4 regions of the Massilia sp. LXY-5 genome follow, and region 2 is predicted to be linked to each of the others. Evidence: predicted binding sites of a transcription regulator. Region 2 holds the regulator's gene; each other region holds the start of a gene.
What was found. The regulator sigma-54, encoded in region 2, starts transcription at its own class of promoters, with help from an activator protein. The targets are predictions, from matches to a motif close to TGGCANGNAANCTGCTTT.

Region 1: a site for sigma-54 is predicted at 1,938-1,955, ahead of pepA (flocculation-associated PEP-CTERM protein PepA). Genes of this name have one in related genera too.
Region 3: a site for sigma-54 is predicted at 2,253-2,270, ahead of ACI48I_RS04840 (PEP-CTERM sorting domain-containing protein). Genes of this name have one in related genera too.
Region 4: a site for sigma-54 is predicted at 2,607-2,624, ahead of pepA (flocculation-associated PEP-CTERM protein PepA). Genes of this name have one in related genera too.

Annotation. Positions count from the first base shown of each region.
Region 1 is NZ_JBNNEH010000001.1:546,150-551,219, forward strand. Features, by position in the region: gene ACI48I_RS02425 (ABC transporter ATP-binding protein) at 1-163, shown strand, start outside; gene ACI48I_RS02430 (ABC transporter substrate-binding protein) at 150-956, shown strand; gene pepA (flocculation-associated PEP-CTERM protein PepA) at 1,018-1,893, opposite strand; gene ACI48I_RS02440 (DUF7125 family protein) at 2,196-3,659, opposite strand; gene ACI48I_RS02445 (hypothetical protein) at 3,671-4,000, opposite strand; gene ACI48I_RS02450 (sensor histidine kinase) at 4,158-5,048, opposite strand.
Region 2 is NZ_JBNNEH010000007.1:82,595-87,664, forward strand. Features, by position in the region: gene ACI48I_RS21590 (KpsF/GutQ family sugar-phosphate isomerase) at 1-252, shown strand, start outside; gene ACI48I_RS21595 (KdsC family phosphatase) at 253-783, shown strand; gene lptC (LPS export ABC transporter periplasmic protein LptC) at 828-1,430, shown strand; gene lptA (lipopolysaccharide transport periplasmic protein LptA) at 1,446-2,036, shown strand; gene lptB (LPS export ABC transporter ATP-binding protein) at 2,036-2,797, shown strand; gene ACI48I_RS21615 (RNA polymerase factor sigma-54) at 2,836-4,302, shown strand; gene hpf (ribosome hibernation-promoting factor, HPF/YfiA family) at 4,366-4,722, shown strand; gene ACI48I_RS21625 (enoyl-CoA hydratase/isomerase family protein) at 4,836-5,070, shown strand, end outside.
Region 3 is NZ_JBNNEH010000002.1:297,060-302,129, reverse strand. Features, by position in the region: gene cphA (cyanophycin synthetase) at 1-817, shown strand, start outside; gene ACI48I_RS04845 (LysE family translocator) at 955-1,578, shown strand; gene ACI48I_RS04840 (PEP-CTERM sorting domain-containing protein) at 1,592-2,224, opposite strand; gene ACI48I_RS04835 (hypothetical protein) at 2,459-2,593, shown strand; gene ACI48I_RS04830 (hypothetical protein) at 2,806-3,186, opposite strand; gene ACI48I_RS04825 (response regulator) at 3,569-4,021, shown strand; gene mutS (DNA mismatch repair protein MutS) at 4,173-5,070, shown strand, end outside.
Region 4 is NZ_JBNNEH010000003.1:196,351-201,420, reverse strand. Features, by position in the region: gene ACI48I_RS09915 (cob(I)yrinic acid a,c-diamide adenosyltransferase) at 8-562, shown strand; gene ACI48I_RS09910 (rhomboid family intramembrane serine protease) at 572-1,615, shown strand; gene pepA (flocculation-associated PEP-CTERM protein PepA) at 1,703-2,560, opposite strand; gene ACI48I_RS09900 (XapX domain-containing protein) at 2,972-3,235, shown strand; gene ACI48I_RS09895 (hydrolase) at 3,265-3,957, shown strand; gene ACI48I_RS09890 (amidohydrolase) at 4,020-5,070, shown strand, end outside.

The DNA of each region.
Region 1 (5,070 bases), on a different contig from region 2:
GGTGATCGCGCTGATCCCGACCCTGATGGAACAGGGCACGACCGTGGTCATGGCCTGCCATGACCGCGACCTGATCGGACTGCCCGGCGTACGCCGCCTGAAACTGCGCGACGGGCATCTCGAATACCGCACCAACAAAGGAGAAACCGATGAAACGCCGTAACCTGCTCGCCGTCCTGCTGTGCGCCGGCCTTGCTTCGCCCTTCGCCATGGCGCAGAACGTGCTGCGCCTGTCGACCACCACCAGCACCGAGAACTCGGGCCTGCTGGCGTATTTGCTGCCGGCCTTCGAAGCGAAGACCGGCATCAAGGTCAACGTGATCTCGGTCGGCACCGGCAAGGCGCTCGAGCTGGGCAAGAACGGCGACGTCGACGTGACCCTGGTGCACGCGCGGGCGCTGGAAGACAAGTTCGTGCTCGATGGCTGGGGCGTCGACCGCCGCGACGTGATGTACAACGATTTTATCGTCGTCGGTCCCGAGTCCGATCCGGCCGGGGTGAAGGGCAACAAGGACGTGATCGCCGCCTTCAACAAGATCGCGGCCAGCGGGGTGAAGTTCATCTCGCGCGGCGACAATTCCGGCACCGACGTGATGGAGAAGGGCTACTGGCAGGCGGCCGGCACCAGGCCGGCGGGCGCGCGCTATGTGTCGGCCGGCCTGGGCATGGGCGAGGTGCTCAACATGGCCGCCGAAATGCGCGCCTACACGCTGACCGACCGCGCCACTTATGGCGCCTACAAAGCCAGGACCGGCCTCGCCATCCTGGTCGAAGGCGACAAGCGCATGTTCAATCCCTACGGCATCATCGCCGTCAATCCGGCGAAGCACCCGGGGGTGAACTACAAGGGCGCGAAGCAGCTGATCGAGTGGATCACCTCGAACGAAGGGCAGGCGCGCATCGCCGCGTTCAAGCCGGCCGGCGAGCAGCTGTTTTTTCCGACCGCGATCCGCTGAGCGGTAGCTGCGGGAACGAAAAAAGCGGCCGAGGCCGCTTTTTTTATGTGCGCTTCGCCGCTTACTTCTGCAGGGTCTTGCGCTTGCGTGCCGTCGCGCCGGCGGCCAGCAGGGCGATGCCGAACAGGGCGATGGAGCCCGGTTCCGGCACTTCGTTCAGCTCGGCCAGCTTGAACTGGCCATTCGAGCTGATGAAGAAATACTCGCCCGGACGGTTGCGGTAGGTGGTACCGGTCGTGCAGCCCGGGCCGGTGAAGCCGGCGAACTGGCAGCCCACTTCGCTCACCAGGCGGCGGGTCGGCGAGCCGACCGTATTCGCATTGGTGAAGGCGAACGACAGGATCGACTCGGTCGACAGGTCGCGGCCGTTCTTGTTGAAGAAGTAGCCGGCGTCGAGCATGCCCGGTGCCGCCTGCGCGAACACGCTGACCTGGCCGTTCGTCGTCGGGCTGCCATTGGAATCAACCAGGCCGCCGCCGCCGGCCAGCACGTTGAACTCGGCGATCATCTCGCCCAGGTTCGCGCCATAGTAACCGCTGGTGCCGGCGTACTGGTTGTTGACGGGGTTCTGGTACATGCGGATGGTGCCGCCGCCGAAGCTGAAGGCGCCGCCGAACACGCCGTTGCCGGTCGCTTCGAAGGTGGCCGTGATATTGCCGCCGGGGTAATTCAGCGGGAACAGCCGGCCGTTGCTGTCCGCCTGAATGCTGTTGAAGACGGCCGTTTCCTTGAACGAGAAGGAATTGCCGCCAGTACGGGTCAACTGGATGAAAGCGTTGCCGTTGATGTCCAGGTATTCATTGATTACCTGGCCACCAGCAAAGCCGCCACCTGTCGGATTGAAGACCCAATTGTTCAGGACCGGACTCGCGATTGCGGCACCGGTCGTACCGAGCGCGAAGGCTGCGGCACAAATAAATGTTTTAACAAAGGGCATGTTACTCTTTCGACAAAATGTCATGAGACGGATGGACTTGAAGTAAAGCAATCCTCATGCCTAAAAAAATTTTTCTTTAGAATCAATTTACTAGCGGTATGAAATTTCACTTTCGTACATACGTGTAAAGTATTCCGACAAAGCGCATTTCTATTGGGAATTCATTATTATCAATATGCCTTGCCGGACCATCATTGCCTCGTTACGAGATGAAACTTTCGGTTGTGATTTAACAAAAAAACGCCAGCACAAGGCTGGCGTCGTCGTTTGTCGGGCGGCCTGTGCAGGCACGCGCTTGTTGCCTATGAATGCCTGGCGTGCGGACTACCCAGCAATACCCCGTCGAACGGTGCCGGTCCCTGGCCGATCCGGACTTCTCCGTCGTCGGTGATCTCGAAGGTACGGATCTGCCGGCTGTGCTTGCGACCGCGTACCTTGATGACCGAAATCACTGTGGACAGTTCGGACTGCGATTCGACATAGCGTTGCATGATCACCGCGTCGACCAGCACCGCGTTACCGTAAGGGCTGAAGCGCAGTTCCTGGTAGCGGTCTTCCATTTCGCTCGTCATCAGGACGGTGACGCCTTTCGCGCCCAGCACGGTGGCCATGCGGTACAGCGATTCGCGGAAGTCCTCGCGGTATTCCGGTGCCATCGCCAGCTCGAAGCCGGAGAGGGAATCGAGCACTACGCGGGTGGCGCCCGTGGCATCGATCATGCCGCTGAGTTCGTGCAGCATCTCGTCGACCGACAGGTCGAGCGCGCGCACGCTCATCATGGCTACCTGGCCGGAACGCACGATGGCGTCGAGCTTCTCGTTCATGATCTGGCTCGGACTGCGCTCGAACAGGGCGATCACGCCCTTTTCGCCCGCGGCTGCGCCGGCGGCCAGGAATTCGGTGGACAGCAGGGTCTTGCCCGAACCGGTAGGGCCGACGAGCAGGACCGAATAGCCGGCCGGGATGCCGCCGCCGAACATCTCGTCAAGCGCCGGCACACCGCTCGAGAGCAGGCCCACCGGTTCCTTCAGGGGCGGGACGGCGCCGATCGGCTCCGGTGCCGGCAGGATCCGCGGGAAGATCTCGATGCCGGCGTCCCCGATGCGAAACGCGTGCAGGCCGGGGCGCTGCTGTTGCCCGCGCATCTTGATGACCTGAAGCTTGCGCGACATGGCGTTGCGGTGCACGTACTGGTTCAGCCAGATCAGGCCGTCGGCCACCGTGAAGATCGGGTTCTGGTCGGCCTCGTTGGTCGTGTATTCGCCGATCAGGAAGCTGGTCGCGTTCCAGGTCGTCATGTGGGCGACGAGGCGCTGCACGAAGGTCTGCAGCGCGGCCACTTCCTGCTGGTCGCCGCGCGCGCCCTGCATGAAGGAGCGGAAGGAATCGATGAATACCAGGCTGGGGGAGTGCATCCGCACTTCCTCCAGGATCTGCGCCAGCACGGCATCGTAATTGCCTTCCTCGACCTGGGCCGCGAGGCTGATGAAGTTGACCGCGTCGCCGACCTTGTCGAAGTCGAAGAAGGAAAACTGCTGCTGGTAGCGCAGCATTTTGACGGGCGGCTCGCCCATGGCGGTGAAGAACAGGGCCCGACGCTGGGGTGTGGCCAGGCCGAACATGATTTGCTGGGCAAAGGTGGTCTTGCCGCTGCCGGGGGCGCCGCCGATGATATTGAACGACAATTCGGGCAGGCCACCGCCGAGGATGGTATCGAGTCCGGGAACGCCCGTCGCCAGCGGGCGCAGGTCAAGTTTGTCGGTCATGCCGCATACTCCTAAGTATTCTTGTTGGATTCATCATGTGGGAATGTCGCCTGCAGGAAGCGTGTGACCAGCCCCGCGCCGATCAGCTCGTTCAAGCCGGTCGTATAGGTCGCCAGCAAGGCAGTGTTCGCAGCGACGATCTCTTCAGGCGTGCGGTTGTCGAGGCAGCGTTCGAACTCTTCGAACAGCGGCCGCAGTGCGCCCGAGACGGCTTGGGGCAGCCATGGGAAAGTGTTTTCGTGCGCGGCCAGGCTGCGCGCGAACAGCAGCTCCGTGCTGAGTGGCCCGATCAAGGGGCCGAACTTCTTGAACAACGCACGCCATACCACGATTGCATCCATGGCCGTACCCGGACCGCCCCCTGGCGCCAGGCGGCCTGTCATTGTTGCGAACAGCTCGGTCGGTATGGGCATGACGTTCAGTCAACAGCAACATGGCCCGTCGACGATGAATTCGCCACGTCCCGGCCGGGTGAATGGATGTGTTTAGGACATCATTCTATCCGATTGCAGGAGGGCCGGAAGAATCTGCGGAGGCGGTCGCGATCGGAATGTCCAGCACCACCTCGGTACCGTGCGCGCGCGCTCCCTTCACGATGAGTTTGCCACCATGGCGGGCCACGCGCTCATGCAGGTCGAGCAGGCCGAAGCTGTTTGCCTTGCGCGGCGCGGCGGGATCGAAGCCGATGCCGTTGTCGACGATGCTCATCTCCAGCCTGTCGTCGTGCGCCTCCAGGCGCACATTCACCCGGCTCGCCAGCGAATGGCGAAACACGTTGTTCAGGCACTCCTGCAGCGCCCGGTAAAGGGTCACGATTTCTTCTTCGCCGATGGAGAGGTCGTCGATGCCGGGATTGCCGCTCAGCTCGCAGGCAATACCGCTGGCGCGGGTAAACTTGCGCAATTCCATCTCGACCGTGGCCAGCAGCCCCAGTTCCAGGCCCGAGGGACGCAGTTCGCCCAGCAACTGCTTGACCGAGCGCAGCGTGACGTCGACGTTGTCGAGTGCGGCGCCGATGCGGTCGCGCAGGCGGTAGTGCCGCTTGGTGGTTTCCTGGTGCATCATGACGATATCCATGCGTAGCGCCAGCAGGTTCTGGCCCAGCGTATCGTGCAGCTCGCGCGAAATGCGTTTGCGTTCGTCTTCGCGCGTGGCGAGCTGGTGTGCAAGCAGGTCGTGCAGTTTCTTTTCGGACGCGCGCAAGGCCGCTTCGGCCCGTTCGCAGGCGAAGATTTTTTCCACCAGCGCCTGATTGACCAGCATCTGGTCCTGCGTCAGGCGCAGCATCGCGGCCTCGTGTTCGGCGCCAATGTCCTCGCCTTCTTCACGCTGGTTTGTATGAGGCTGGCCACGCGCCTCGCTCTTGCGGCCGGATGGTTGTGTAAGCATATTACGCCAGTCAATTTGCCAC
Region 2 (5,070 bases):
TTCAAGCCGCTGGGTGTGTTCACCGACGGCGACCTGCGCCGCCTGATCGAGCGCATGCAGGACTTTTCGAATGTGACCATCCGCGACGTGATGCACGTCGGCGCGCGCACCGTGCACCCCGACCAGCTGGCGGTCGACGCGGTCGCGATCATGGAAGAGTTCCGCATCAACCAGATGCTGGTGGTCGATGAAGCGGGCGTGCTGGTCGGCGCGCTGCACATCCACGACCTGACGCGCGCCAAGGTGATTTAAATGACCCCGCTGGAACACATGACCCGCGCGGCGCGCGTAAAAGTGATGATCTTCGACGTCGACGGCATCCTGACCGACGGCAGCCTGACCTATGGGCCGGACGGCGAGGTCACCAAGACCTTCAACGTGCTCGATGGCCTGGGCATCCAGCTGCTGCAGAAGACGGGCGTGATCACCGCCATCATCAGCGCACGCAAATCGCCGATCGTGCTGGCGCGTGCCCGCGACCTCGGCATCAACCACGTCTGGCAGGGCCACCACGACAAGCGCGTCGCGTTTGCCGAGCTGCTCGAGCAGACCGGCTTCACGGCCGAGCAGTGCGGCTACATCGGCGACGACGTGATCGACCTGCCGCTGCTGACGAAAGTCGGTTTCGCCGTGACGGTGCCGACCGGGCATCCGGAAGTGCAGCACCGGGCGCACTATGTGACGAAAGCCGGCGGCGGCCGCGGCGCCGTGCGCGAAGTGTGCGACATGGTCATGCGCGCCCAGGGCACGTACGAGCAGGCGCTCTCGCCCTATTTCGCATGAGTTCAAATGAATTCGACTAAGCGCTTAACCGCATGGCAACCTACGTGAACAAACGGACCGCGCACCGCTGGCGCCTGCTGGCCTTGATGCTGACGGCGGTCTTCTTCGCCTTCGGCAGCTTCTGGCTGCTGCAGGCGGTCCAGACCGACGATGCGACGGGCGTCGGCAACGGCCTGAACGAACCCGACTACATCGTCGAGAATTTCAGCTTCGTGCGCATGACCGAACACGGCGCGCCGCGCTACGTGGTGTCGGGCGCGCGCCTGGCCCACCATCCGGACAACGACGTTTCGGAAGTGACCAGGCCGGTCGTCGAGAGCATGGCGCCGGGCCGCCCGCGCATGACCATGCACGCCGACCGCGGCCAGGTCTACCACGGCGAAGACCGCGTCGAGTTGATGGGCAACGTCGACGTCAACCGCCCGGCCACGCCGAAGAGCGCGGCCCTGCGCGCGAAAACCGAGGCCCTGACCGTGCTGGCCGACGACGAGATCGTCAAGACCGATCGTCCGGTCCAGATGACGCTCGGCGCCGCCTCGGCCAACGGCGTCGGCATGGTGGCCGAGAACCCGACGCAGAAGCTGCACCTCGGCGGCCGCGGCCAGATCGTCTATCCGCCGCGTACGAGCCCCGCACCCAACCAATAACAGGAACGAGCCCTAATGAAAAAAATCTTCGCCGCCGCCTTCCTTTCGCTGCTGTCGCTGACGGCAGCCCACGCCGAGCGCGCGGACTCGCTCAAGCAGGCCGTCATCAACTTCGATTCGCTCGACGTCGACGAAGTCACGCAGACGCGCATCCTGACGGGGAATGTGGTCCTCACGCGCGGCACCCTGATCCTGAAGTCGGACCGCGCGCTGCTCAAGGAAACCCCGGAAGGCTACATGAACGTCACGCTTACTTCGAACCCGGGGCGCGTGGCGACCTTCCGCCAGAAGCGCGACGGCGGCCCGGACCTGTGGGTCGAAGGCCAGGCCGAGCGCATCGAATACGACGAGCGGGTGGAACTCGTGAAACTGTTCTCGAAGGCGATCGTGAAGGAACTCGAGAACGGGCGCCTGACGAACGAACTCGATGGCGCCTACATCTCCTACGACAACCGCAAGGAAGTGGCCACCGTGCGCAACGACGCCAGCGGCGAGACCAAGTCCGGCGGCGGCCGCGGCACCCTGATCATCGCGCCGCGCCGCACTGCGCCCGCCGCGGCTCCAGCGGTGGCTCCGGCAGCGCCGGCAGCACCAGGAAAGAAATAATGAAAGATGCACGCGACAACCGCAGCACCCTGGTGGTGCGCGGACTGCAAAAAAGCTATGGCAAGCGCCTGGTCGTGCGCGACGTCTCGCTGGAGGTCGGCTGCGGCGAAGTCGTCGGCCTGCTCGGCCCCAACGGCGCCGGCAAGACCACCTCGTTCTACATGATCGTCGGCCTGGTGCCGTCGGACGCCGGTACCATCGAGATCAATGGCGCCAACATTTCGAGCCTGCCGATCCACCGGCGCGCGGTGATGGGCCTGTCGTACCTGCCGCAGGAAGCCTCGGTGTTTCGCAAGCTGACGGTGGAAGACAATATCCGCGCCGTGCTCGAACTGCAGCGCGACGACAACGGCAAGGCGCTGACGAAGGATGCCATCAATACGCGCCTCGACTCGCTGCTGGCCGAACTGCAGATCGAGAAGCTGCGCGAGAACCCGGCCCTGTCGCTGTCGGGCGGCGAGCGGCGCCGCGTCGAGATCGCGCGCGCGCTGGCGACCAATCCGCGCTTCGTGCTGCTCGACGAACCGTTCGCCGGCGTCGACCCGATCGCCGTGATCGAGATCCAGCGCATCGTGCGCTTCCTGAAGGAACGCGGCATCGGCGTCCTGATCACCGACCACAATGTGCGCGAGACGCTCGGCATCTGCGACCGCGCCTACATCATCAACCAGGGCGCGGTGCTGGCGTCGGGACGTCCCGACGACATCATCGCCGACGAGTCGGTACGACGCGTCTACCTGGGCGAACACTTCCGCATGTAGCAAGGCTGTAGCAACAACACGGGACACCAAGCGGCACCATGAAACAATCCCTGCAACTCCGGACTTCGCAGCACCTGGCGCTCACGCCGCAGCTTCAGCAGTCGATCCGCCTGCTGCAGCTCTCCACCCTCGAACTGCATCAGGAGATCGAGCAGATCCTGTCCGATAACCCGCTGCTCGAACGGCTCGACGACCCGCTCGACCACTCGGTGCGCCTGCTGGCCGACGGCGCGATCAACAGCGCGCCGGCGCAAGCCGAGGCGCCGGCGCCGAACAACGAGGAGGGCGCCCCTGCGCCCGAGGCGGCCGAGGGCGGCGAAGGCGGCGAGGTCGAACGCGGCGAGTCCGAGGGCGACTGGGGAGAGGGTTCGCGCGCATCGAGCGGCGACGGCGACGACGACGGCCGCCCGCAGCTCGGCGCGGTCGGCGTGACCCTGCGCGAGCATCTGTGCGAGCAGATTCGCGTGACGGGCGTCACGGCGCGCGACCGCGCGCTGGCCGAACTCGTGATCGACGCGATCGACGACAACGGCTACCTGGAGGAGCAGCTCGACGAGATCCATGCGCGCTTGCCGGAGGAGCTCGAGGTCGAGATGGACGAACTGCGCTGCGCGCTGGCGCTGGTGCAAAGCCTCGACCCGGTCGGCGTCGGCGCGCGCAGCGCATCCGAATGCCTGGCGCTGCAGATCCGCGCGATGCCGGGCGTGCCGCTGGTGACGCGGCGCATGGCCCTGAAAATCGTCGAGGGGTATCTGAGCTGGTTCGCGCAGCGCGAATTCACGAAACTGAAAAAAGCGCTCGACTGCGACGACGAGGACCTGCGCGAGGCGCAGGCCGTGATCCGCCAGTGCAATCCGCATCCCGGCGCCGCCTTCGCATCGAGCGTCTCGGATTACGTCGTACCGGACGTTATTGTCCGCAAGTCGAAGGGCGGCTGGAGCGTCTCGCTGAACAACGAAGTGATGCCGCGCCTGCGTGTGAACAACGTCTATGCGAATTTGCTCAAGCAGGGAAAAGGCGAAGGCCAGATGAGCGCGCAGCTGCAGGAAGCGAAGTGGCTCATTAAAAATATGCGCCAGCGTTTCGACACGATCCTGCGTGTTTCGCAGGCAATTGTGGAGCGCCAGAAGAACTTTTTCAGCCATGGCGCGGTTGCCATGCGTCCCCTTGTGCTTCGCGAGATAGCTGATACACTAGGACTACACGAGAGCACAATTTCTCGCGTGACAACTCAAAAATTCATGCTGACCCCGCACGGCATGTTTGAGCTGAAGTATTTCTTCGGAAGCCATGTCGCCACCGAAGCGGGGGGCGAAGCATCGTCTACGGCGATACGGGCGCTCATTGCGCAACTGACAGGAGCAGAAGACCCAAAGAACCCATTATCCGACAGCAAGATCGCGGAAATGCTCGGTGAACAAGGGATGGTCATTGCGCGCCGCACGGTTGCAAAATACCGCGAGGCACTCAAGATTCCTCCCGTCAGTCTCCGCAAATCCTTGTAACAGCGGCCCCCATGCGCACTCCCTGCGCGGCGCGGCGGCCGCTACATTTTCAAAGGAGTGTGTATGAATCTCACCATCAGTGGCCACCACCTCGACGTCACCCCCGCCATCCGTGAATACGTACAGAACAAGCTCGAACGCATCACCCGCCATTTCGATCAAGTGATCGATTCCCACGTCATCCTCGCGATCGACAACCTCACCGAAAAAGACAAACGACAGAAGGCCGAGATCAACCTGCGCGTCTCCGGCAAGACCGTACACGTGGAAAGTGTGGCGCAAGACCTGTATGCGGCGATCGATCTCCTGATGGACAGGCTCGATCGCCAGGTGATGAAATACAAGACGATGTTGAAGGACCATAGTCGTGAGGCGCTCAAGCGCCTGCCTGAAGGCGGAGAGGCTGCTGCTGCGATCTGATCGCGCATCGAGCACCGTCTGAACGAGGGCGCCGGAAGGCGCCCTTTTCATTTTGTGCGGTGGACGGCAGTGTCTTGGGTAAAATGCTTGTCTTTTCCATCAACGAATTCGCCATGACCGACCATGTCCTGACCCGCGTTGCCAACGGCACCGGCATCATCACGCTCGACCGTCCCAAGGCTCTGAACTCCCTCTCGCTGGCGATGGTGCGGCGCCTGACGGACATCCTGCTGGCCTGGCGCGACGACGCGTCGGTGTGCGCGGTCGTCCTCACCAGCAGCAGCGAAAAAGCCCTCTGCGCGGGCGGCGATATCCGCTTCTTCCACGAAGCCGGCCACGCGACCCCGA
Region 3 (5,070 bases), on a different contig from region 2:
CGTGATCGTCCAGAACGTGAAGCCAGGCGGCATGGCGGTGCTGAACGCGGCCGATCCGGTGGTGGCCGAGATGGCCGAGCACACGAAAGGCGACGTCACCTTCTTCGCCCAGGACGGCAGCCACCCGCTGATGGCGATGCACCGTGCCCAGGGCAAGCGCGTCGTCTATGTCGACAACGGCTTCCTCGTCTGCGCCCAGGGCAGGAACGAGACCCGCATCGCGCTGGCCGAAGTGCCGATCACCCGCGGCGGCGTCATCGGCTTCCAGGTCGAGAACGTGATGGCCTCGGTGGCGGCGGCATGGGCCGTGAACCTGGACTGGGACAAGATCCGCCTCGGCCTGAAGACCTTTGTCGGCGAGAGCGACAATGCGCCGGGCCGTTTCAACGTCTTCGACTACAAAGGCGCGACCCTGATCGCCGACTACGGCCACAACCCGGACGCGATCGCGGCCCTGGTGTCGGCGGTCGAGAACATGCCGGCCAGGCGCCGTTCGGTCGTGATCAGCGGCGCCGGCGACCGCCGCGACCAGGACATCACCCAGCAGACGCAAATCCTGGGCAGCGCATTCGATGAGGTGCTGCTGTACCAGGACCAGTGCCAGCGCGGCCGCGCAGACGGCGAAGTCGTACGCCTGCTGCGCGAGGGGCTGAACGGCGCCACGCGCACCGGGCACGTGGAAGAGATCAACGGCGAGTTCGTTGCGATCGACCGCGCGCTGGAACGCGTGTCCGAGGGTGATTTGTGCCTGATCCTGATCGACCAGGTCGATGCGGCACTGGCGCATATCGGCAAGCGGGTCGCCGAAGCAAAATAATTCGTACCCAGGGTGGGCGGCTTTGCCGCCCACGCGTTCAACCGGCGGCGATGTCATCCGAACGGGTCCATCATCCTGCTGCCGAACGCGTGGGCGGGAGACCGCCCACCCTACGTTTACTTAACAATCAATCAGCCATGCTCGCACCCGAACAATTCTTCGGCTTCCTGCTCGCCGCCCTCCTCCTCACCGCCTCCCCCGGCCCCGACAACCTGATGGTTCTCGGCCTGGGCATGTCGAAGGGAAGAAAACAGGGCATGGTCTTCGGCCTGGGCTGCGCGCTCGGCTGCCTGAGCCACACTTTTCTCGCCGTGATCGGCGTCAGCGCCATCATCGCGGCCTCGCCCACGGCATTTACGGCGCTGCGCATCGGCGGCGGCCTGTACCTGGTGTGGCTGGGAATCGGTGCCTTGCGCAGCCAGGGTGGCCAGGCCGCCAGCAAGACGAGCGCGCCGCAGTCGCTGCGCAGCCTGTTCATGAAGGGTTTATTCGCGAACGCCATCAACCCGAAGGTGGTGCTGTTCTTCCTGTCGCTGCTGCCGCAGTTCGTGATCGCGGCGCATGGCAATGTGCCGGGCCAGATGCTGGCGCTCGGCGTGACCTTTACGGTGCAGGCGGCGATCCTGTTCGGGCTGCTGGGTTATTTCGCCGGCGCCGTCGGCGCCTGGCTGGAATGCAAGCCGGGCGCCGGCAAATGGCTCGACCGGCTTGCAGGGACCGTGTTCATCGCCCTGGGCGCGAAGCTGATCCTGTCGCGCTGACTGCGACCCCGATTCAACGCTTGCGCGCCGACCGCATTCCGATCAAGCCTAGGCCGAGGCCCAGCATTGCCAGCGTGGCCGGCTCCGGTACGGGTGCGGGATCGTAGGTGATGCCCAGCCGCGCGGAGAAAAATTCGAGCGGATCGCCGGGAGCGAAATCCTGCAAATACAGGGTCCAGCTGCCGAAGGTGTTCATGCCGTCGAAGGCCGACAGGGCCTGCGCCGGACGGAAGCTGCCACCCGCGATGCGTGGGCCTGCGGCTTGCAATGCTTCATCGTCGAAGGTCACGATGACGCGTCCTGCACCGCGTCCGCTGCCGTCGTAGGTCGAATACGCCTGGACCAGGTCGACAGCGGTGCCGTTCGGCCCGATCAGCCTCAGCATGAATTCTTCCTCGAACGGATCGCCGGAGCCCAGGCAGCGGGTGCCGTTCGGGCCGATCGGCGGATCGTCGCATTTCGAAAATTCGACCGTGATGTTCACGTCCCTGACCGTGCCGCGCGCGTCGACCCGCAGTGCGCGTGTCCCTTCCGAACCGTCGAAGACGCCGTAGGTGGTGTTGGTGGTGTTCAGGACCGCCGCGCTGGCGCCGGCGGACAGGAGGAGGCTGAAAACGAAACCGGCAAGACGGTGCATGTGGCGCATGAATTCTCCTTATGGTGGTGCGTACACAAAAGCAAGTTTCATTCCAGCCACTAAAACTGGCGCGATATCAGGCGCTTACCGAAAACGGCTGGCCGCTGCGGCTCCTCACTGTAAATCCAGCCGACATCCGCCGTAGATAAAGCATGCCGGACGCATGCCGTCCTGTCCCGAATCTCAGCGCGTTTCGTGCTCGAGCTGGGTCCGCCAGGCGCAGCAGCGCGCAGGTTCTCGCCGGTGTCAACCTTGTCGTCGGCCACCGGCACGCGCAGCGGGCGCGTCGTCGAGACGGCGGCAGGCACCACGCCGGCCGCGCCGCAGGATGCAGGCGAGGAGAACGCGGGCAGGTCCGAGATGGAATCGTTTCGGTGATATGTGCAGCGAAAATGTTGCGCAGCTCGAACGATAGCATCTCACCTCCGCTTTGTACGCGAGGGACGCCGCCGCCGGCCGGGGCCAACCGGCCGGCGCCGTGGAATCAGCGGACGACGTACACGTAGTCAACCGTTTCCCTGTCCCCTCAGTCGGCACAATGGCCTTTGCCAACCACCAGCCGACGGTTTCGGCGGTGCCGCTACGCTATTTCAGTTGCCGAAATAGCGCAATTCGAAATCGAGCGCCCATTGCACCCGCGAGGACGACAGCGGCGCCTGGATGGTCGCGTCGCATTCGCCCATCCAGGCCTCGTTGGCCGCGTCCAGGCCCTGCCCGTGGATGCCGACCACGGCGCTGCCCGGCGCCACCGCGCGCAAGTCCTGCAGGAAGCTTTGCCCACTGTCCGACTGCACGCCGCCGATGCTGGTGAAGATGACGTCGAAGCGCATGGTACCGAGCGCTTTCAGGGCGGCGCGCGGCCCTTCGGCGGTAATGGCGATATGCCCCATGGTGCCGAGCAGACGGCGGATGGCTGCCGGATCGGGGGCCGAGGGGTGAATGACGAGAATCGTTTTGCGAGGGCTTGGCATACTTAAGGGGTTATGCCTGTTTCACCGAATTCAAGGGTGAGCACGCGCTTTATTTTCGTAACGTGCCGCAGGGCACGGCCGTGGAAAATGCCAATGCACGCAGCATACATTTAGTATTGGTGGCTCGAGGAACTGCTTTATAATCGTTATTTTATTGATAGCAACTTATGGAGTGCAGGATGTCGATCGTGAACGGTATGCAATCGTTCGCGCCGCCTTTTCGAATTCCTGCATACTTTCTGCCATGGGTAGAGCGATTTAAAAAAATCGTCAGGGCAAGGCGCATCGTCGAAGACAGTACGCTTGTACGGCAAGACGATGCAACGCCGCCATGGCGATTTTTTCACACGCTCGTAGCGCACGATTTTTCTGAGGAGTGATTGTGTACGGCACGTCGAATCTCCGCTGGCTGTCTTCGAAGTATGTCCCGCCCGGTGCGGGAGGCCGGAGCGAGCCCGCGCAGGAGGAGTTCCCGCACCCGGGCGGCCTGGTCCGCAAGGTGCTGGTAGTCGACGATGAAGCCGACCTGGCCGACCTGGCCGAGGCATTGCTCCGCAGCCGCGGGCTCGACGTCGTGGTCGCCAACTCGGCCATGGAAGCGCTGCAAATCCTGGCGCGCGACGGCGACATCGATGCCGTCTTTTCCGATGTCATGATGCCCGGCATGAACGGACTGCAACTGGCCGATGCCCTCTCCGAGTTCTACCCGCGCCTGAAAATCATCCTCACCTCCGGCTATACCGTGCCCTCGATGCTGGAAGACCGGGAGCGCCGCTATCTGTTCACGACCAAGCCCTATCGGATCGATACGATCATGAAGCTGCTGCGCAGCTGAACGATTCGAACCTGCGGCCTCTCCTCGCATGCAGGCAGCCGGCGCCGGCATCGGCAGCGCATTGCCACACCCGCATCCTCGTGCCCAGCCGATGGTTGTAAAATGTCGGTCCTGGCTCGGCAACAGCCCTGCCTTACCGAATACCTGAGAAATGACCACCGTTCCCACTGAAATCAACGCCGCCGCGGCCCGCGCAACCTCGGAAAAAGTAACCCCGATGATGGCCCAGTACCTGGGCATCAAGGCCGATTACCCGACCATGCTGGTCTTCTACCGCATGGGCGACTTCTACGAGCTGTTCCATGAAGACGCCGAGAAGGCCGCGCGCATCCTCGGCATCACGCTGACCGCACGCGGCTCGTCCGGCGGCAATCCGATCAAGATGTGCGGCGTGCCCTTCCACTCGCTCGACGGCTATCTCGCCAAGCTCGTCAAACTCGGCGAATCCTGCGCGATCTGCGAGCAGATCGGCGACCCGGCCACCAGCAAGGGCCCGGTCGAGCGCAAGGTGGTGCGCGTCGTCACGCCCGGCACGCTGACGGATTCCGACCTGCTGCCGGAAAAGGCCGAGCGCTCGCTGCTGGCGCTCTGCACGCTGAGCGCACGCAAGTCGACCACCGTCGGCCTGGCCTGGCTGTCCCTGGCGAGCGGCGCGCTGCGCCTGATGGAGTTTTCGGGCGATGAACGCACGGTTGCAGCGCGGCTGGCGCAGGAACTGGAACGCATCGCACCGGCCGAGATCCTGCGCGCCGACGACGGCGACATGTTTGAAGAGAACCCTTTCGCGCACACCCAGCGCGTCCCGGAATGGCATTTCGACGTGGTCAAGGGCCACAAGGCACTGGTCGAGCAACTGGGCGTGGCCACCCTCACCGGCTTCGGTGCCGATGGCCTGGGCGCGGCATTTGGCGCGGCCGGCGCGCTGCTGCGCTATGCCCAGTCGACCCAGGGCCGCGGGCTGCAGCACGTGAAGAGCCTGGCCGTCGAGAGCGAAAACGAATTCATCGGGCTGGACGCCGCCACGCGCCGCAACCTGGAGCTGACGGAAA
Region 4 (5,070 bases), on a different contig from region 2:
GCACATCATGGGTAATCGACTCTCCAAAATTGCCACGCGCACCGGCGACGACGGCAGCACCGGCCTCGGCGACGGCAGCCGCACCGGCAAGGACAGCGCCCGCATCCATGCCCTGGGCGAGGTGGACGAACTCAATTCCTTCGTCGGCCTGCTGCTGTGCGAGGACATGCCGGCGGACCTGCGCGAAGAACTGGTGTCGATCCAGCACGACCTGTTCGACCTCGGCGGGGAATTGTGCATTCCCGGCTACCAGATGATCAAGGACGAGCACGTCGCACGCCTGGACGGCCTGCTTGAAAAATACAATGCCGACCTGCCGGTGTTGAAGGAATTCATCCTGCCGGCTGGCTCGCGCGCGGCCTCGACCGCCCACGTCTGCCGCACGGTCTGCCGCCGCGCCGAGCGCGCCATCGTCGCGTTATCGAAGGAAGACACGATCAACCCGCAGCCGCGCCAGTACGTGAACCGCCTGTCGGACCTGATGTTCGTGCTGGCGCGCGTGCTGAACCGTTTTGCAGGCGGCAGCGACGTGCTCTGGAACCACGAGCGCCAGCGCGGCTGAAGGGTGACGATGACGGGTAGTACGCTGTTCGACGTCCGTTTCTACACGGCCGGGTCCAAATGGCCGACCAACCCCTTCCGCCTGCGCGGCAAGGGAACCCTCGAGGTGCAGGACGATTTCCTGATCATCCGCGGAACCAGCCAGCGCTCGTTCCGCATGCCGAAGCGCGAGGAGCATCGCCTGCGCCGCGTCGACATCGTCAACGCCTGGGCCAGCGGCCAGGACGTCCGGTTCGACGAGCTCGGCGTGAAGGGCGACAGGACGATCGGCTTCAGTGTCGCGGACCGCGAGACGGCCGCGCGCATCGTCGCCCTGCTCCCCACGCGCCAGACCGAGCAATTCGTGCAGGAGCACGAGGAAAACGAGGTCTTCCACGACCGCATCGACTACTGGAGCCCGTCGACGCCCGCGATCTGGGGCCTGCTCGCGGCGAACATCGGCATTTTCGCGTTGATGTGGCTGGCGCGGCAGAAATACCAGGCGGCGCTCGAGGGACCACTGCGCCAGCTGTTCGCGCTGAACCCGACCGTCTCGGCCATCCTGCACGCCCAGCAGCTGGTGGAATGGGGCTCGAACGTCGGCCGCCTGACGCGCGGCGGCCAATGGTGGCGCCTGGTCAGCTCGATGTTCCTGCACGGGAGTATCTGGCACCTGGGCTTCAACATGCTGGCGCTGTGGCAGGTCGGCAGGCTCACCGAACGGATCTTCGGCAGCCCCCGTTTCGTGGCCCTGTATTTCCTGGCCGGCGTGTCGGGCAGCCTGGCCAGCGTGCTGTGGAATCCGCACGTGAACAGCGTCGGCGCCTCGGGCGCGATCTTTGGCGTCATCGGCGGCCTGCTCGCCTTCCTCGGCCGTCCGAACAGCGGCGTGCCACCGACCGTCGTGTCGGAACTGCGTTCGTCGCTGGTACCGTTTTTACTGTTCAGTTTATGGATGGGCTTCGTGTATCCGCATACCGATAACGCGGCGCACATCGGCGGCCTGGTCGGCGGCTGGCTGGCGGGACATTTATTGGCGCGGTCGATTCATTTGCCGGAGCAGCAGCGGGCCTGAACGGGGCGGCTTTGCCAACCAATAAGAGCGAAAAAAAGAGCGGGCAAGCCCGCTCTTTTTTATTACGACAAGACCGACATCACCCGATTACACCTTGCTGGCGCGCTTGCGGGTGGCGAATCCGGCACCCAGCATGGCGATGCCGAACAGGGCCAGCGAACCTGGCTCCGGCACTTCCGCCAGCTTGAGTTGACCGTTTCCGCCAATGAAGAAGTACTGGCCAGGCGAATTCGCGTAAGCCGTACCGTTGCAGCCCGCACCGGTGAAGCCCGAGTACTGGCAAGCCACTTCATTGACCAGCGTGGAAGTCGGATTGGCAATCGTGTTCGCGTTGGTGAAGGCGAAGGCCATGATCGACTCGGTCGACAGGTCCTGGCCGTTTTCACGGAAGAAGTAGCCCGCATCCAGCGCACCGGCCTCGGCCCGTGCAAGCACGGTCACCTGGCCGTTATTGGTCGGCGAACCGCTGGCATCGACCAGGCCGCCGCCGCCCGCCATCACGCTGAACTCGGCGATCAGGTTGCCCTGGTCGGCGCCATAGATACCGGCCGTCGTGCCGTACTGGTTGGTGGTGTTCTGGTAGATGCGGATGGTGCCGCCGCTGAAGGTGAAGGCGCCACCGAAGCTACCGGTGCCGGTCGCCTGGAAGGTTGCGCTGATGTTGCCACCTGGGTAGTTCACTGGGAACAGCTGGTTGTTGCTGTCGGCCTGGACGATATTGAACACCCCATGCTCGGAGAACGAGAAGCTGGAGCCACCGGACGGGTTGATCTGGATGAAGGCATTGCCGTTCACGTCCAGGTATTCGTTGATGGTCTGCCCGCTGGCGAAGCCGCCGCCGGTCGGATTGAATACCCAGTCGTTCAGGACGGTGGCGGCGTTGGCGCCCCCAGCCATGGTCATTGCAACAGCGGTAGCACAAGCCAGTTTCTTCAGAAATTTCATGATCGTCATCCTCATCGGTGGTTGATAGGCAGACAGCACTTCAGTACTAGCATCAGCCGTGCCAGCGTATTGACGACCTTACAGATCAATGACTTACGATTTTTTGTTAACTCATCAATAAGAAAAATGTAAAGAAAACCGACGCTTCTCGCGCGAAATTTTTCATTCCTTCAGGCAGCAATACGCCTCCTGCCTGTACCGTTTTCAGCCCGCCACAGCGACATTCGAAAATTTCGATTGTATGTCCGCAAATATTCCGTTTTTCAGCCCCGCTTTCGTTCCGCATAATGCATTCATCGCATCGAAACACGACGAGAGCCAGGAGGCGAACGCTGTCCTGAAGCTTCGAAGCATTCGATGATCTCGACAGCGATGCCGGCCGGTCGCCCACGGTAGAAGGAGGAACGAACGATGTATTTGATTTCCCTGGGGGCCGGCATCCTGGCCGGCCTGCTCTACGGCCTGATCAACGTGCGTTCGCCGGCGCCGCCGGCCATTGCCCTGATCGGTTTGCTGGGCATGCTGGTCGGCGAGCAGATCGTGCCGGTGGCGAAACGCGTGATCGACGGCGCACCGCTCACGAAAGCCTGGTTCGCCAGCGAATGCAAGCCGAAGATCACCGGCATCCAGCACGATGCCAAAAAAGAAGCCGCCGGCGATTCCCGCCACGGCTAACCTGCACTGATGACGACAAGGAGCACAGCATGAACAACCCGAAACTCGAAGTCCTGACCCCACACAACTCGCAACTGATCATCATCGACCACCAGCCGCAGATGGCCTTCGGTGTGCAATCGATCGACCGCCAGACTCTGAAAAACAACGTGGTCGGCCTGGCCAAGGCGGCCAGGGCTTTCGGTATCCCGACCGTGATCACCACGGTGGAGAGCGACTCGTTTTCGGGCCGCACCTATCCGGAAATCCTGGACGTGTTCCCGGACCACCCGATCCTCGAGCGCACCTCGATGAATTCCTGGGACGACCAGAAAGTACGGGACGCGCTGGCGGCAAACGGCCGCAAGAAGATCATCGTGGCCGGCCTCTGGACCGAAGTGTGCAACACCACCTTTGCCCTGTCGGCCATGCTGGAGGGCGAGTACGAGATCTACATGGTGGCCGACGCCTCGGGCGGCACCTCGAAGGACGCCCACGATTTCGCGATGCAGCGCATGGTGCAGGCCGGCGTGGTCCCGGTGACCTGGCAGCAGGTGCTGCTCGAGTGGCAGCGCGACTGGAAGAACCGCGACACCTACGATGCCGTGATGAAGATCGTCACCGAGCACTCGGGCGCCTACGGCATGGGTGTCGACTATGCTTACACGATGGTGCACAAGGCCGCCGCCCGCAACCAGGGAAATAACGAAGTGCTGGCGCCCGTCCCCGCGCCGGTCCGCTGAAGCGCCACCCACTCACCCGGTCCGCCGCGGCGGACCGGGTCCACCATCCACGGAGCAGAACCATGAACGCACAGTCCACCCAGGCCGCAGCGCCCCTCATCCTCATCAACGGCAACTTCGCCACCCTCGACCGTGCGCGGCCGCAGGCGAGCGCCGTGGCGATCCAGGACGGACGCTTCCTCGCCGTCGGCGACATCGAACACGTGATGCGCTACCGCGAAGCGGGCAGCCAGGTCATCGACCTGAACGGGCGCACCGCGATTCCCGGCCTGAACGACTCGCACATTCACCTGATCCGCGGTGGACTGAACTACAACCTGGAACTGCGCTGGGAAGGCGTACCCTCCCTTGGCGACGCGCTGCGCATGCTGAAGGAGCAGGCCGAGCGCACCCCGCATCCGCAATGGGTGCGCGTGGTCGGCGGCTGGAGCGAATTCCAGTTCGCCGAACGCCGCATGCCGACGCTCGAGGAAATCAACGCCGCCGCGCCCGATACCCCTGTCTTCATCCTGCACCTGTACGATCGCGCCCTGCTCAACCGCGCCGCCCTGCGCGCCGTCGGCTACACGAAAGACACGCCGAACCCGCCGGGCGGCGAGATCCAGCGCGACGCCCTGGGGAACCCGACCGGCATGCTGATCGCGCGTCCGAACGCAATGATTTTGTATGCGACCCTGGCAAAGGGACCGACCCTGCCCATCGACCTGCAGGTGAATTCCACCCGCCAGTTCATGCGCGAATTGAACCGCCTCGGCCTGACGAGCGCGATCGACGCCGGCGGCGGCTTCCAGAACTACCCGGACGATTACGCCGTCATCGAAGAACTCGACCGGAATAAACAGCTGACCATCCGCGTCGCCTACAACCTCTTCACCCAGAACAAGGGACGGGAGCTGGAAGACTTCCAGCGCTGGACCGGCATGGTGAAACCGGGCGAAGGCAGCGATTACTACCGCCACAATGGCGCCGGCGAGATGCTGGTGTTCTCGGCCGCCGACTTCGAGGATTTTCTCGAACCGCGTCCGGAACTGGCGGCCGGCATGGAAGACGAACTGGAAAAAGTGGTGCGCCACCTGGTCGAGAACCGCTGGCCGTTCCGCCTGCATGCGACCT